4 regions of the Paenibacillus sp. MER 180 genome follow, and region 1 is predicted to be linked to each of the others. Evidence: predicted binding sites of a transcription regulator. Region 1 holds the regulator's gene; each other region holds the start of a gene.
The links. The regulator Rex, encoded in region 1, represses fermentation and respiration genes when NADH is low (regulators of the CRP and FNR family bind a similar motif). The targets are predictions, from matches to a motif close to TTGTGAAATATTTCACAA.

Region 1 (3,961 bases):
TGCTGCAGCAGCGTCTTCGCTTGTCAGGCAATGAAAAAGCGCTCGTATGGGCTGAAGGGATTGAGAAGCTGTTAACACAGCTTGTCGATGTTAAGGATCAATGGGATCGGCTGCATGAGCTGCTCTATCAAATGCTTCCTTCCATGAATGAAGCGGGGCAGGCGGAAGGCGGACAAGCTGTTCTCCGGCTGCCATCTGGCAATCGTCCTGATGGATGGAGCTCCGTATCGGAGCTCGAAGGCGATATTCACACGCGTTTAAGTGATATTGTTCGTTCGGGGGAGAAGCTCGTCAATGAATGGAAGGATTATGATGATGATGAAGTGCAGGGCGTTACGGCTGATGTGACAGGTTTATTCAAGGACATAGGGCAGCTTCGCGATGAATTCCGTGAATTTATGCAAGGCAAGGATGCGGATACCGTGTACTGGATGGAGGGCAATCTCCAATACAAGCATAAATCAATGCAAATGTATGCGGTCCCTGTCGATGTAAGCGAAGCGCTGAAGCGATACTTCTTCGAGCCGAAGAAGAGCGTAATCTTAACTTCGGCTACATTGTCCGTTGATAAATCATTCCAATTCGTAGCCGAACAACTTGGCTTGAAGGATGCGCAGCGGGATGGTCGTCTAAATACGGTCATACTCCCGTCGCCGTTCAACTACCGGGAACAAGCACTTGTTGTCATCCCGCGTGACTTCCCTAGTGTGAAGGGAGCATCAGATGCCAAGTTTAACTCGACGCTGATGCAGTCCTTGGCTGATGTAGCCAAGGTAACAGAAGGACGTATGCTTGTCTTATTCACGTCATACCGCATGCTGCGGGATGTGTATGAACCGCTGAAGGAGGCGCTTAGCCTGCATGGCATTCAAGTGCTGGGACAAGGGATTGACAGCGGCAACCGAAGCAAGCTGACACGCCGATTCCGAGATCAGCCGAATTCAGTCCTGCTAGGAACGAGCAGCTTCTGGGAAGGCGTTGATATTCCAGGAGATGCGTTGACATGTCTTGCGATTGTACGGCTGCCATTCCAGCCACCGAATCATCCACTCGTGGAAGCGAAGTGCGATCGGCTGAAGCGGATGAATCAGAATCCATTCCGCAAATATTCCGTCCCACAGGCTGTAATTCGCTTCAAGCAAGGATTCGGCCGCCTTGTGCGTACGACGCAGGATAAGGGAATTGTCATCATATATGACACTCGTGTAATAGAGACAAGCTACGGCAAACATTTTCTTTACTCGCTGCCTGGCCCAAAAATGGAGCATATGGCAACAGAACAACTTGTACCACGTATTGATACGTGGCTAGACCATAATCAAAGAGGCATTGGAGAGCGATGAGAGGGGCTTGTTCAGAATGAAAGCACTAAAGATATCAGAAGCTGTCGTTCGGCGATTACCCGTGTATTTACGTCATCTATTGGAATTGAAGCAGCGAGAAGTGCTCACAGTTTCATCTCAAGATTTGGGACAGAAGCTGAACTTGAATCCTGCGCAAATTCGGAAGGATCTAGCGTATTTCGGCGACTTCGGCCGCAAGGGCATTGGGTATGATGTATCGTATTTGATTCAACAAATCAGACATATTTTGAAACTGGATCAAGTTATCCATGTTGGATTGGTCGGTGCAGGTAAATTAGGTCACGCACTCTGTAACTACACCGTATACTTGAAAGATAATATGAAGATCGTTGCAGTGTTCGATGCACAGGAATCCAAAATCAATACCGAGATAAATAACCTGAAAGTTCAGCCGATGTCTGACCTAATTACGACGGTACGCGAGAAGCAAATCCGTATCGGGATTATCACGGTTCCTGCTACAGAAGCTCAGTATGTAGCTGATCAATTTGTAGAGGCGGGTGTAGAAGCGATCTTGAACTTTGCGCCTGTCATTTTGAGGGTTCCTTCGAATATCCGTGTGCATACTGCCGATTTTACAACGGATTTGTTCAGTTTGGCCTATTATTTATCTGATAATGGAAAGGAAGTACCCGCCGAATGACACACCGAATCATTATTAAAAACGGCATGTTCGCCGATTTGTCTCCAACTGCGAAGCAGTCCTCATTCCATGGGTTCATGGTTGTTGAGAATGATCGCATCGTTCATATTGGATCGGAGCTGCCAGAGCAATATACAACAGCTGATGCTGAAATCATCGACGGCAAAGGTCTATTCTTCATTCCAGGCCTTATTAATACACACGGGCATGCTGCAATGTCTCTGCTTCGTGGGTATGGGGATGACTTGGCGCTTCAGACATGGCTGCAGGAGAAAATGTGGCCAATGGAAGGCAAGTTCACGGCCAATGATGTCTATTGGGGAACAGCTCTGTCTGTGATCGAAATGCTGAAGGGCGGTACAACAACCTTCGTAGATATGTATGACTACATGGACGAAGTAGCGAAGGTATGTGAGCAATCCGGTATCCGTGCATCGCTTATGCGCGGTGCGATTGGCTTATGCCCAGAGGATGTACAGCGCGAGAAGCTGAACGAGGCGATTCAATTCGCGAAGGATTGGAATGGGAAGGCAGATGGCCGCATTCGTACGATTATGGCGCCGCATGCTCCGTATACTTGTCCTCCAGCCTTTATTGAGAGCTTCGTACAGGCTGCTCATGATCTGGATTTGCCATTGCACACGCATATGTCAGAGACAAAGGCAGAAGTTGAACAGAATGTGAAAGATTATGGACTGCGTCCGGTTGCGCATTTGGAGAAGCTCGGATTCTTCTCCCGTCCTTCCTTCGTTGCGCATGCTGTCCATTTGACGGACGAAGAGATTGAGACGCTTGCGAAGTATCAAGTTGCGGTGTCCCACAATCCAGGAAGCAACCTTAAGCTTGCGAGCGGTGTCGCTCGTGTTCCTGAGATGCTGCGTGCGGGTGTTGTTGTATCCTTGGGTACGGACGGTGCAGCAAGCAACAACAATCTGGATATGTTCGAAGAAATTCGCCTTACGGCCTTGATTCATAAAGGGGTGTCCGGCGATCCAACTGCGGTTCCTGCTGCAGAGGCGCTGCGCATGGGTACGATCTATGGCGCGCAGACCATTCGTCTTGACGATATTGGAGCGCTTGAAGTAGGCATGAAGGCTGACTTCGTTGCGGTAGATATTGATCAACCTCATTTCCTGCCACATACCGACTTGGTATCCCACATGGTATATTCAGCGTCTGCGAAAGATGTCAAGCATGTATGGGTTGACGGCAAGCAGGTTGTGAAGAATGGGGAATGTTTGACGATGGATGAAGAACGAATCCTTCGCGAGGCGCAGCAATGCTTTGATGGCTTGCTGGCAAGATAGGCAGGAGGAGAATTCATGCAGAGAAGACGCGTACGCCGGAGGTCGCATTGGAAGTGGTTGATTCCGGTACTCGTTCTCTTATTTCTAGTCGGATTGTTCTTCGCCACTTATCAGTATGTGCAATACATCAATAAGGACGAACGGGTCAAGGAAGCGGAAATAATAAAGCGGGCGAATGAAGCAGTGAAGCTCGTAAATGTGACAGAAGTGGAGAAGGGTGTATGGGATCAAGTCGTATACATGGTGCGGGGAACTGACGAACATGGTAAGGAGCAGACCGTGTGGGTACTCCCTGATAAGGTAACTCCTATGGCGGAATCAACCTCTAAAGAGACGATTCAAGCCCAGATAGAAGCCCAATATCCGGATGCGGATGTAATCCGCATTACGCCAGCTTTTAAGGATGATCAATATGTATGGCAGGCATTGGTCAAACGCAAGGATGAACAAGGGGTTGTTCATTACTTCTATCATTTCTATTCATTTGCGAATGGTTCCTCAATAGGGGATGTCTATACGCTGCCTAATAAATAACATATTCAATGTTAGCCAATAACGAGTAATAGGCGATTTTGCAGCGCTGCTGCTTTGCATATGACGTACATATTGTACGCTATGCGAAGCAGCAGCGCTTTTTGTATTGGAGT
Region 2 (3,961 bases), 190 kb from region 1:
TCGAAGTAAATCTTATTTGGCACCTTGAACCATTGCATATTCACTGTACGCTTCGCCACCCGTTTAATATTCAGCAAATTGACCGCTGTTACGTTCGAAGAAGTTGAGTTGCGGCCATATGATCCGCAACCAAGTGTCAACGAAGGAATATTGGTGTTGTACAAGTCTCCAATCGCGCCATGAGTAGAAGGAGAGTTGACCAGAATGCGGCCCGTTTGCAGACGGTCGGCGAACTTGCGAATTACCTCGTCATCATTCGAGTGGATGACCGAAGAGTGACCCATACCGCCAAATGCCACAATTTCAGCCGCGCGGTCAACGCCTTCTTCTGCGGTCTTCACCTTGTAGCAAGCAAGCACGGGGCTCAGCTTCTCTGCAGACAGTGGGAACTTCGGCCCCACACCATCCAGCTCAGCTACAAGTATTTTCGTTGTATCTGGTACTTGAAGTCCGGCCATCTCAGCAATTTTCTTTGCAGATTGGCCCACGATGTTCGGATTCACCGCACAGGTGTCTGTCTTCATTGCCATCGCTTGGAGCTTGCCGGTCTCTTCCTTGTTCAAGAAGTAGCAGCCCTGTGTGGTCATCATTTTCTTCGTTTGTGCGTAAATCGGCTCTTCAATGATGACGGCTTGCTCGGATGCGCAGATCATGCCATTATCGAACGTCTTGGACAGAATCAAATCCGTTACCGCTTGATTCAGATCTGCCGTCTTCTCGATGAAGCACGGCACGTTGCCTGGGCCAACGCCTAAGGCAGGCTTGCCGCAGCTATAAGCGGAGCGAACCATACCAGCACCGCCTGTCGCCAGGATTAGCGCCACATCAGGGTGGTTCATCAAGCCGTTAGTCGCATCCATAGACGGATACTCAATCCATTGGATACAATGCTCAGGAGCACCATATTTCACAGCTGCTTCATGCAGGATGCGAGCTGCTTCCGCGCTGCATTTCTGAGCGGATGGATGGAAGCCGAAAATAATCGGGTTGCGTGTCTTTATCGCGATGAGCGCCTTGAACATGGTTGTTGAAGTTGGGTTCGTTACCGGCGTAATCCCCATGACAATTCCAACCGGTTCCGCAATCTTCATATAAGCACCCTGCGGATTGTCCTCGATGACACCTACCGTTTTGTCATACTTGATATAGTTGTGGATATATTCAGTTGCGAAAATGTTTTTCGTAATTTTATCTTCATACACACCGCGGCCCGTTTCTTCAACAGCCATCTTGGCAAGCATCATATGCTTATCCAAGCCAGCGAGTGCCATTTGCTGAACGACTTTATCGATCTGCTCTTGGTTCATGTCCATAAATGCTTCCTGCGCCTTATTCGCGCGGTCAATCAGTTGCTGAATGTGCTTCGTAACATCGACTTGCTCCGTTTTTTTCTCTACAGTTGGTTTCGTTTCTTGTTTTGTCGCCATTCTCTCCGCCTCCATTCATGGATACCTTGCAATGAACCTAAGAAAGGGTTTCTCTATACGGTGTGTCTGCTGTTCTGTTACGGTCCTTTTCTGAGGTTCGTGTTGGTTACAATTGTTTGTGAATCATTTCACACTTTCATTGTATCCATCTTTCGTGTGTTAGTATGTGATTAATTTCACAACACTGATTGATTTTACTTATTTTTTTATTTCTCCCCGATTTTATTTGATTGGCGTGATATTAATCACTCGATTTAACCAAACTGTAAATAATTTTAATCGTAAATAAATTGACAACTGCGTGCGGAACATCCATGATAGTAATACGTATTCATATAGTGAAACTTGTCACATGGAATTCTTTGGGTCAAAATTACTAAAATTTGAAATATGTAAATTGGAGGGGAACAGAGTGACTAACATCACCGACAAATTTGGAGAGCCCTGCAATACCTCTTGTTTCTCAGAACAGAATGTAGAACGATTAATCAATATCGGTAAAGAACGTACCTATCCTGACAGCTCTCATCTCTTCTGGGAAGGAGATCTATCTGATAAGCTGTTCCTCCTGAAGAGCGGACGTGTAAAAATCACAAAGTCTACAGATGAAGGCAAAGAGCTAATTCTGTACATGTATCAAGCTGGGGATTTGGTCGGCCAAGTTGATCCATTCCATAGTACAAAGCACACTTTCACAGCGGAAGTCCTTGAAGAAGCTGAGGTATTGCTTATTGAGCAGAAGGATATTGAGATTCTCATATGCCAGCACTGCGACTTCTCAATTGATTTCATGAAGTGGATGGGGATCCATCACCGCCTGACTCAGACCAAGTTCCGCGATCTAATGATGTATGGTAAACCAGGCGCGCTATGCTCCACTCTCATCAGATTGTCCAATACTTACGGTGAAGAATTAGAAGACGGCGGTCTCCTGATCAACAAAAAAATTACACATACCGATCTATCGAATATGATCGGCGCTACTCGTGAGAGCGTCAATCGTATGCTAAGCGATCTTCGCAAACGCGATGTTATTGAATATGAGAATGGTATGATTGTCATTCGCGAATTAGAACACCTGCGGGAAGTATGTCATTGTGAAATGTGCCCGAATGAAATTTGCCGCATCTAATACAAAACGCCCTCATGCAAGCTCATGGCATGAGGGCCTTACTTCTGTTTACCTCTACAGATAGGGTACTGCTAACGGTTTCCCGATATGAATAAGGAACATGTCCATTCCATTCTACTCCCTACCCATTGTACTTTCCTCACTGATCTTCTAATGCACTTAATTGGCTGTGAGACGGAACACATGTGCAATTGGTGCCTTGCCCCCTACTTCATGTGCGGGCAGCTTTACATGCAATCCTGCTTCGTCAGAATGGAACGGAAGCTTCTCTTCTGTCCCTACCAAATGAATTGCCGTTACCTTGTCTGTATACGGAAGAATGATGTTATCGTTAACACAAGTATCCTCCGACGGATATAAATACGTGCAATATACCGTATCGTCCTTGCGTGTAAAGGCGCAGCGCTGTGTAAAGTAAGGAGCGCAGATGCGCGTTCCATAGACGGCTTCCCCATAGGTGCCCATCCACGCGCCAAGTTCCTTGATGCGAGCAATCGCACCCTCAGGAATCCGACCATCCGGCTGTGGCCCAACATTTAGAGCCAGATTTCCTCCCTTGGCGACTACCTCCATCAGAATATGAACAAGTTGTCGGGTTGTCTTGTACTTGTCCTCAAAACGGAAGGAGAAGGATGTTCCCATCGTAATGCAGCTTTCCCATGGAACATTCATCGCTTCACTTGGAATCGTCTGTTCCGGCGTAATAATATTCTCATATGGCCCTCCAACCGTACGGTCGGCAGATAGCAGCCATGGCTGCTTCTCTCTAGCCTTCTCCACGACTTCTCCGAGACGAATATCCTGAGATACGCGGCTCTCCTTGCATACCCAACCAGCATCCAACCACAACACATCGATGCGTCCGTAGTCTGTTAACAGCTCCATAATCTGTTCATGAGTAAACTGAACGAACTGCTCCCACAATTCAGGATACTCCTGCGGATTATAGGACGGGCCCCGCCACGTTGGGTTGCTTCGCTCCATCCCTGGTGCCCAATAGGTTGGTGTATGCCAATCTGCCTTAGAGAAATAGGCTGCAATCGCCATCCCTCTGTCACGGAAAGCATCAAAAAGATGCCTGCATACATCTGCGTATTTATGGGTATGGAATGGCGTCTGTGCACCTGTTATCCGATAGTCTGTTGTTTTGGTGTCCCACATACAAAAACCATCATGATGCTTCGTGGTAAAAATCAAATACTTGAAGCCGCCTTCAACAGCAAGTTCCGCCCATAATTCCGGCTGAAAGCGCAGCGGATTAAATGTCTTATTTAGATCGAAGTATTGCTGCTTCAGTTCTTCGGCATCATAATCCCAATCCACACTATCTCGCGACCACTCTTCATCGACATCACTAAGCGCCCACGACTCTACTATACCGAGTTGGGAATAGGTTCCCCAA
Region 3 (3,961 bases), on a different contig from region 1:
CTTATCACCATTCTGGTACGCGCGCGTGACCTGCACGCCAAGCATCGACTTTGCGCCAACAGCCTTGGACAACTTCGCATACATATCAAACACGAGCGCATGATCGCCTGCGGTATTGTCACGTGCAGCCACAAGGCGTTCAGCAAGCTCACTGTAATGCTTCGGCAGCTGCGACTCCAGCTCCTCTGTCAAATAGATATCAAACAACCCAATTAGCGTATCTTGGAACAACAGGAACTTCGAACCGTTCGAACCGTGCATGTTGTTCTTCGCTACACCCGGTGTCTCATCCAAGTAAGTAAGCTGCCAGTAATCATCGAAGCTCTGTCCGGTGCACAGCTGGAAGCGTTCCTTCATCTTTGCTTCATCGACTTCCCCTTCGGTGTAGCCATGCTCAGCGAACAATTGCAAGCCTGGCAGAATTGTCATATGATTCGTCTCCTGCCCGTTGTCGCCCCATGCTGTCGCGAACACTTCCTTAATGCCCTTCGACTTGCAGGCAAGCAGCGCTGGATTCGTATTCTGCCACGTCTTCCCGTAGTTCGGACTCATCGCGCCCCATACCCATACGCCGCCAGCGAATACCGGATCAGAGCCCAGTTGGCGATGCTTCTCGATAAATTCCTCATAGAAGCCTTGATCATCATGGTAGTAATCCCAGTAGACGAATTGTACGCCCTTCGGAATTTGATCAACAACTTCATTCGAGAAGTTAATGTCGAGATCATAGTAGTGGCCGCCGTTTTTCATAAGCAGGTGGAAGTACATATCACTCCACATCATCGGCGTAAGGCCATGTTTGCTCGTAATTTCCAATACGCGCGCCAAATGCTCGTTCATAATATCGAACCGTTCGCGGAAGCCATGCTTGTGCATATATTTGCCCAGACCAAGCCCGAACGCCTCATCCATCCCGATGTGAATGCGCTTGGAACGCAGCGGCTTCGTTGACGCTACAATCATATCCTCAATGAATCGATAGGTCTCCTCTTCTCCTACAAGAAGAACGTCCTCCGTATCCTTCATCTCATTCGCATAGTCCCACTTCAGCGCCTGCGCCAAGTGACCAAGCGTCTGAATGCATGCCACTACCTCAATTCCGAACAACGCGGCATACTGGTCAATCTCATAGAGTTCCTCCGCGGTATAGCGTCCGCGCATGTAGCCGAAATACGGACGGCCTGGCACCTCATACGTATCTTCGGTATATATCATTGCGCCGTTCAAGCCCATTAACGCCATTGAGCGCAGCGTCTGCTTCATCATATGTACATTCGGAACTGCGTTCCGAGATGCATCAATCATCGTTCCGTTATACGTGAATTGCGGATGCTCTATAATATCGAATGGCTGCCCCTTGCGCAGCTGCTCAACGAACAAGCCCAGTGCACGGAAGAAATGAATATCCGACTCATAGCGGATCAAGCCTTCTATACCATCCCATGCAGCACGAAGCGGCCCCTCTCCCTGCTCTACGCGAACTGTAGTGCCTTCTGTCCCCACTTCCACCTTCAATAATGACTTCAATTCGAGAATCCCTGGTAATACATGTTCGATACTGCCCGTAAAATGCAACTTCACAGCCAGATCCCTCCCCACGAGTTAGTTGGATACGCTTACAGATACAGCGAGGTATCGGTATCTTTTTATAGAATGCGAAATGCGGAAATAAATTTGTCACCCGTAGTTTACCACATCTATCCCCTGCGAAAGTGACAAGCCCGTGAATTCCTATGAAAAAAACGTCATATCGATGACGCAAAAAAGGCCCAGCCTCGATGGACTAGACCTTACCTATCTTCTTTTTCAACATCACTTGGCATTTGCCAATCCCAATACCCTCTAATGGACAGGCGCACTTGCACTTCCTGACGATGCCACCTTGCTTGCATTGCCCACTTCTTGCACATTCGTTGATGCGTTTGATACACCTGCCGCAGCTGCCTGCTTCTGCTCTTGCTGCGAACGCAAATATACCATATAGTAAGCCCCTGCAACGAACACGACTCCTCCAACCAAGTTGCCTAGCCATACCGGTACGAAGTTCGTCATATATTGTCCCCAGCTAAAATGCCCCTCAAAGATCGCAGCCGGAATTACGAACATATTCGCTACAACGTGCTGGAAGCCAATCGCAACGAACGCCATCGTCGGGAACCATATCCCCATGATTTTCCCGCTGAAGCTCTTCGCTCCATAGGAGAGCCATACCGCAAGTGCAACTAACCAGTTGCAGCCAATCCCACTTACAAAGGCTTGAATGAAACTATCGTCCAGCTTATGCGCAGCCACATCTACTGTCTTCTGCAAATAAACGCCGGAGCCAGTCAAACCGACCACATGACCGAAGAAGTATGCCACGAACACCGCACCTAAGAAGTTGGCAATCGTAATGACGACAATATTGCGAATGGCCTCTGATGTGGTTATGCGTCCCTTCATCCGAGCAAGTGGCACAGCCATCATATTCCCTGTCAACAGCTCACCGCCTGCTAACAAGACTAGAATAAGACCAACCGGGAACAGCGACGCTCCGATTAAGCCATTGATGCTTCCCCATTCCGCAGGTGCTCCAGCTGTTACACGTATATATAAGAGATAACCAAGCGCAATAAATGCGCCGGCAAGGAATCCTAGAATCATCATGGCGGACAATGGGTTCTTCGCCTTACTTGTTCCGGTATCTACTGTCGCTTCCGCAATTTGCTGCGGCTTCAAATAACCTGACATCGACATGACCTCCTGCTTATGCTTATTCGGATGCAAGCCCCATCATTTCCAAGGCCACACCCCATCCGCACCTACTCAGATACGAATAATTCCAGTTGGAATGTCAGCTGAACAGGTTGCAAATTCATTGTAACGGAGCCCTAATTCCGATGTTGTGCATTTTATCACAAAGTATCTTTCAAATATTGTCCATTTTGCGTATAACCCCCTGCATGACCGATCTACGCAAAAAAGCCAGTAAGTCTCACGATCGACTCACTGGCCATAAGCTGTATATGTTGTTGACCTGCAATGTGAAATTATGCCTCGCGCTTTGCAACAATGCTCCGTGCAATGTGCACACCTGCAGCACCCGCTTGTGCGAGCCCACGTGTAATGCCCGCGCCATCCCCACCGCAGTACAAGCCATCAATTTCGGATTCCAATGTCGTATCCAGCTTCGGACGAGCGGAGTAGAATTTCGCCTCAACCCCATAGAATAACGTGTGCTCAGAAGCGATACCTGGTGTTACGCGATCAAGCGCTTCAACCATTTCGATAAGACTTTTCATCGTATTATACGGAAGCACAAGACCCAAATCTCCAGCAACAGCTTCTTTCAAGGTAGGCTCCAAGAAGCCCTCTTGAATGCGCTTCTCTGTGGAGCGGCGGCCGCGAATGATATCCCCGTACTTCTGAACGATAATCCCGCCTCCGGACAAATCATTCGCACGCTTGCAGATTTCACGAGCGTACTCATTTGGCTTGTCGAACGGTTCCGTGAACTTGTGCGAGACAAGCAATGCAAAGTTCGTATTCGCAGAGCCAAGCTTCGGATCCTTGTAGGAGTGCCCGTTGGCACACATGATCCCACTGTGGTTCTCAACCACGACATGGCCGGATGGATTGCTGCAGAAGGTACGCACTTGTGTGCCGACAGACGTGTTGAACACGAATTTCCCTTCATACAGGTGCTCGTTGATTTCGCGCATGACGATATCCGATGTCTCTACCCGCACTCCAACGTCCACTTGGTTGTTGTACATTTTCAAGCGGCGCTTCTTCAATATCTCCGTCAGCCACGCAGAACCGTCACGTCCTGGTACGATGACCACTTGATCCGCTTCATGCTTCTCGCCGCTCTTCAGTTCAATCCCCTTCACAATATGGCGTCCATCCTGCTTCTCAGTAATCAGATCCGCTACTTCGGTCTTATAGGCCATATCGATACGAGTCTTCAAATATTCATAAA
Region 4 (3,961 bases), 190 kb from region 1:
ACGTGGAGAAGCTGGAATACTATTTGCGTCAACGCCGCAACCCAGTCGTCATTGAAGTGTTCTCGGATGTCGAACCAGATCCTTCGACGAAGACAGTGGAACGCGGTACAGAAATGATGCTCAGCTTCGAGCCAGACTGCATTATCGCCTTGGGCGGCGGCTCGCCGATGGATGCAGCGAAGGGTATGTGGCTGTTCTACGAACATCCAGATGCTGAATTCGACAACCTGAAGCAGAAGTTCTTAGACATCCGCAAGCGTACATTCAAATATCCACGTCTTGGCCAGAAGGCGAAGTTTGTCGCAATTCCAACGACCTCGGGTACAGGTTCGGAAGTAACCTCGTTCGCGGTTATTACGGATAAGGAAAAAGGCAATACGAAATATCCGCTTGCTGATTATGAGCTGACGCCGGACGTAGCGATTATTGACCCAGAGTTCGTGTACAGCTTGCCGAAGACGGCAGTTGCTGATACGGGAATGGACGTTTTGACGCACGCGATTGAAGCGTATGTATCGGTAATGGCAAGCGACTATACTGATGGTCTGGCAATAAAGGCCATTCAGCTTGTATTCGAGAACTTGGTGAAATCCCATCATGAAGCATGTCCGAAAGCGCGCGAGAAAATGCACAACGCATCGACACTTGCTGGTATGGCATTCGCGAATGCATTCCTAGGCATCAACCACAGCTTGGCGCATAAATGGGGGGCGCAATACCATACTGCACATGGTCGCACGAATGCGATTCTCATGCCTCATGTCATTCGCTACAATGCGAAGAAACCAACGAAGTACGCTTCGTTCCCGAAATATGACCACTTCGTAGCTGATAAGCGCTACGCGGAAATTGCACGCATCCTCGGTCTTCCGTGCCGCACAACGGAGGAGGGCGTGAACAGCCTTATCAACGCAATTCGGGAATTGAACCGCGAACTGGGTATTCCAGAATCGTTCCAAGCAATTGGCTTCGATGCCAAGGACTTCGAATCCAATGTTGATTACTTGGCAGACCGTGCCTTTGAAGACCAATGTACAACAGCGAATCCGAAGCTTCCACTCGTAACAGAGTTGGCTGATGTATATCGGAACGCATTCTATGGACGATTTGAATAAGTAAGAATGATACGATAGCAGGGCAGTGGGCAGCGGGGAAGATCTTCCCCGCTGTCTTTGCTGTTTATCAACTACTGAACTCATTGCTTATAAAGCGGTAAACGAGTGCTAATCAAGTGCTAAGCACCTGCAAAAAGCAGGGCAGCAGTGGAGATTACAACATTTTGAATTATATTATGTGAAAAAAATCATTTGTCTAGCTTATATTGTGATAAATATCACATATTTGAATGTGTGAAAAGAGGTACAATGAAGGCGTAGCAAGGGAGGAACGAAAAAGGTTCAGAATTCGCCTCTAAAAAACTTGCTGCATAGCCTCACTCGGCATTACGAAAAGGCAGCTATCGAACGAATGCGAAAGATAAGATAACCGCCTTGCAGCCTTTTTCGTGAAAATCATCACAAGCAATGTGAAATGGGAACGAGAACATCTTGCTGGGTGTGTGCTTTCAATTCGATTACAACACATACAGAAAAACAAACATGTATGGAGGGATTACGATGTCGGTGATGGAAAAGAACATGACAGAAACAAATGAAATGAATCCTTGGCGTGGATTCAAAGCAGGAAAATGGCAAACTCACGTGGATGTCCCGAACTTCTTGGACGGACACATCAAGCCTTACTTGGGCGATGAAGCATTCTTGGCAGGCCCAACGCAAAACACGAAGGATCTGTGGGATATCGTGAGCCAGCTCTCCAAAGAAGAACGTGAACGCGGTGGTGTATGGGATGTTGATGTTAACACGCCTTCAACGATCGTATCGCACAAACCGGGATACTTAGATAAAGAAAAAGAAAAAGTAGTCGGTGTACAAACGGATGCTCCGTTCCGCCGCTCGATTCAACCATTTGGCGGTATTAAGATGATGATCGATGCTTGTAAAGCATACGGCTTCGAAATGCCGGAAGATGTTATCAAAATTTTCACAGACATTCGCAAAACACACAACCAAGGCGTATTCGATGCTTATACATCCGACATGCGCATGGCGCGTAAAGCTGGTATTATCACAGGCTTGCCAGATGCTTACGGCCGCGGCCGCATCATCGGTGACTACCGCCGTGTAGCGCTGTACGGTATAGACTTCTTGATTAAACAAAAGAAAAACGATCTGAATAATCTTGAGCTGGATGCAATGGATGAAGTTACTATCCGTGACCGTGAAGAAATTTCAGAACAAATTCGCGCACTCGCTGAATTGAAAGAAATGGCTGCAATGCACGGTATGGACATTTCGAAACCAGCTGTCAACGCACAAGAGGCGTTCCAATGGGTATACTTCGGTTACTTGGCAGCCATCAAAGAACAGAACGGTGCAGCAATGTCCCTTGGTCGTGTATCCTCGTTCCTCGATGTGTATGTGGAACGCGATATTCAAGAAGGTACTTTGACAGAGCAAGAAGCTCAAGAATTGGTAGACCATTTCATTATGAAATTGCGTATCGTTAAATTCTTGCGCACACCTGCTTACAACGACCTGTTCAGCGGTGACCCAACTTGGGTAACAGAATCGATCGGTGGTATGGCTTCTGACGGTACAACACGTGTAACGAAGAACAGCTTCCGTTTCTTGCATTCCTTGTACAACTTGGGACCTGCTCCAGAGCCTAACTTGACTGTATTGTGGTCGACAAAGCTTCCTGAAGCGTTCAAGAAGTATTGTGCGAAAGTATCGATTGAAACAAGCTCCATTCAATATGAAAATGACGACCTGATGCGTCCAATCTACGGCGACGACTACGGTATCGCATGTTGTGTATCTGCAATGCGCATCGGTAAGCAAATGCAGTTCTTCGGCGCTCGCGCCAACTTGGCGAAATGCTTGTTGTACGCCATCAACGGCGGTAAAGATGAGAAGCTTGGCTTGCAAGTAGGTCCAGAGCTTCCTCCAATCACTAGCGATGTATTGAACTACGACGAGGTTGTGAAACGCTTCAAGCAGATGATGGAATGGCTCGCGAAGTTGTACATGAACACACTGAACGTGATTCACTTCATGCACGATAAATATTGCTATGAGCGCATTGAGATGGCGCTGCATGATAAAGAAATCTTGCGCACAATGGCTTGCGGTATTGCCGGCTTGTCGGTAGCAGCTGACTCCTTGAGTGCAATCAAATATGCTAAGGTAACACCGATTCGCAACGAAGAAGGCATCGCCGTTGACTTCCAAATCGAAGGTGAATATCCTTGCTACGGTAACAACGATGATCGCGTAGACAGCATCGCTGTTGAACTGGTTGAATCGTTCATGAACATGATTCGCAAGCATAAAGCTTATCGTAATGCATTGCCAACACAATCGGTACTGACGATTACGTCGAACGTTGTGTACGGTAAGAAGACAGGTACAACTCCTGACGGACGTAAAGCTGGCGAACCATTCGCTCCAGGCGCGAACCCAATGCATGGCCGTGATAAGAAGGGTGCACTCGCATCGCTTAGCTCGGTAGCGAAGCTTCCATATGAGCACAGCTTGGATGGAATCTCGAACACATTCTCTATCGTACCTAAGGCGCTTGGTAAAGAACTTGATGTTCGCAAATCCAACCTCGTATCGATGATGGATGGATACTTCGGCAGCAATGCGCACCATCTGAACGTTAACGTGTTCGACCGTGAACAGCTGATGGACGCGATGGAACATCCAGAGAACTACCCGCAATTGACAATTCGCGTATCGGGTTATGCAGTTAACTTCATCAAACTGACTCGCGAGCAGCAATTGGATGTAATCAACCGCACATTCCATGGTTCGATGTAAGAACCTTCTGAACGGTTGAAATTGAAGTAAGTTGAGCAATGTAAAGGATATACTCGATATTTGATAAGTAAAGGGGC

Region 2: adhE (bifunctional acetaldehyde-CoA/alcohol dehydrogenase) is a predicted target of Rex. The motif match lies at 1,544-1,561, and genes of this name have one in related genera.
Region 3: M3661_RS01050 (formate/nitrite transporter family protein) is a predicted target of Rex. The motif match lies at 2,883-2,900, and genes of this name have one in related genera.
Region 4: pflB (formate C-acetyltransferase) is a predicted target of Rex. The motif match lies at 1,322-1,339, and genes of this name have one in related genera.

Annotation. Positions count from the first base shown of each region.
Region 1 covers NZ_JAMAVT010000003.1:344,348-348,308, forward strand. Annotated here, with positions in the region: gene dinG (ATP-dependent DNA helicase DinG) at 1-1,343, shown strand, start outside; gene M3661_RS06640 (redox-sensing transcriptional repressor Rex) at 1,360-2,007, shown strand; gene M3661_RS06645 (amidohydrolase) at 2,004-3,314, shown strand; gene M3661_RS06650 (hypothetical protein) at 3,330-3,848, shown strand.
Region 2 covers NZ_JAMAVT010000003.1:152,756-156,716, reverse strand. Annotated here, with positions in the region: gene adhE (bifunctional acetaldehyde-CoA/alcohol dehydrogenase) at 1-1,427, opposite strand, end outside; gene M3661_RS05675 (Crp/Fnr family transcriptional regulator) at 1,840-2,559, shown strand; gene M3661_RS05670 (alpha-L-fucosidase) at 2,719-3,961, opposite strand, start outside.
Region 3 covers NZ_JAMAVT010000001.1:254,113-258,073, forward strand. Annotated here, with positions in the region: gene M3661_RS01045 (beta-N-acetylhexosaminidase) at 1-1,581, opposite strand, end outside; gene M3661_RS01050 (formate/nitrite transporter family protein) at 1,843-2,730, opposite strand; gene M3661_RS01055 (NAD(P)/FAD-dependent oxidoreductase) at 3,030-3,961, opposite strand, start outside.
Region 4 covers NZ_JAMAVT010000003.1:156,803-160,763, forward strand. Annotated here, with positions in the region: gene adhE (bifunctional acetaldehyde-CoA/alcohol dehydrogenase) at 1-1,115, shown strand, start outside; gene pflB (formate C-acetyltransferase) at 1,617-3,884, shown strand.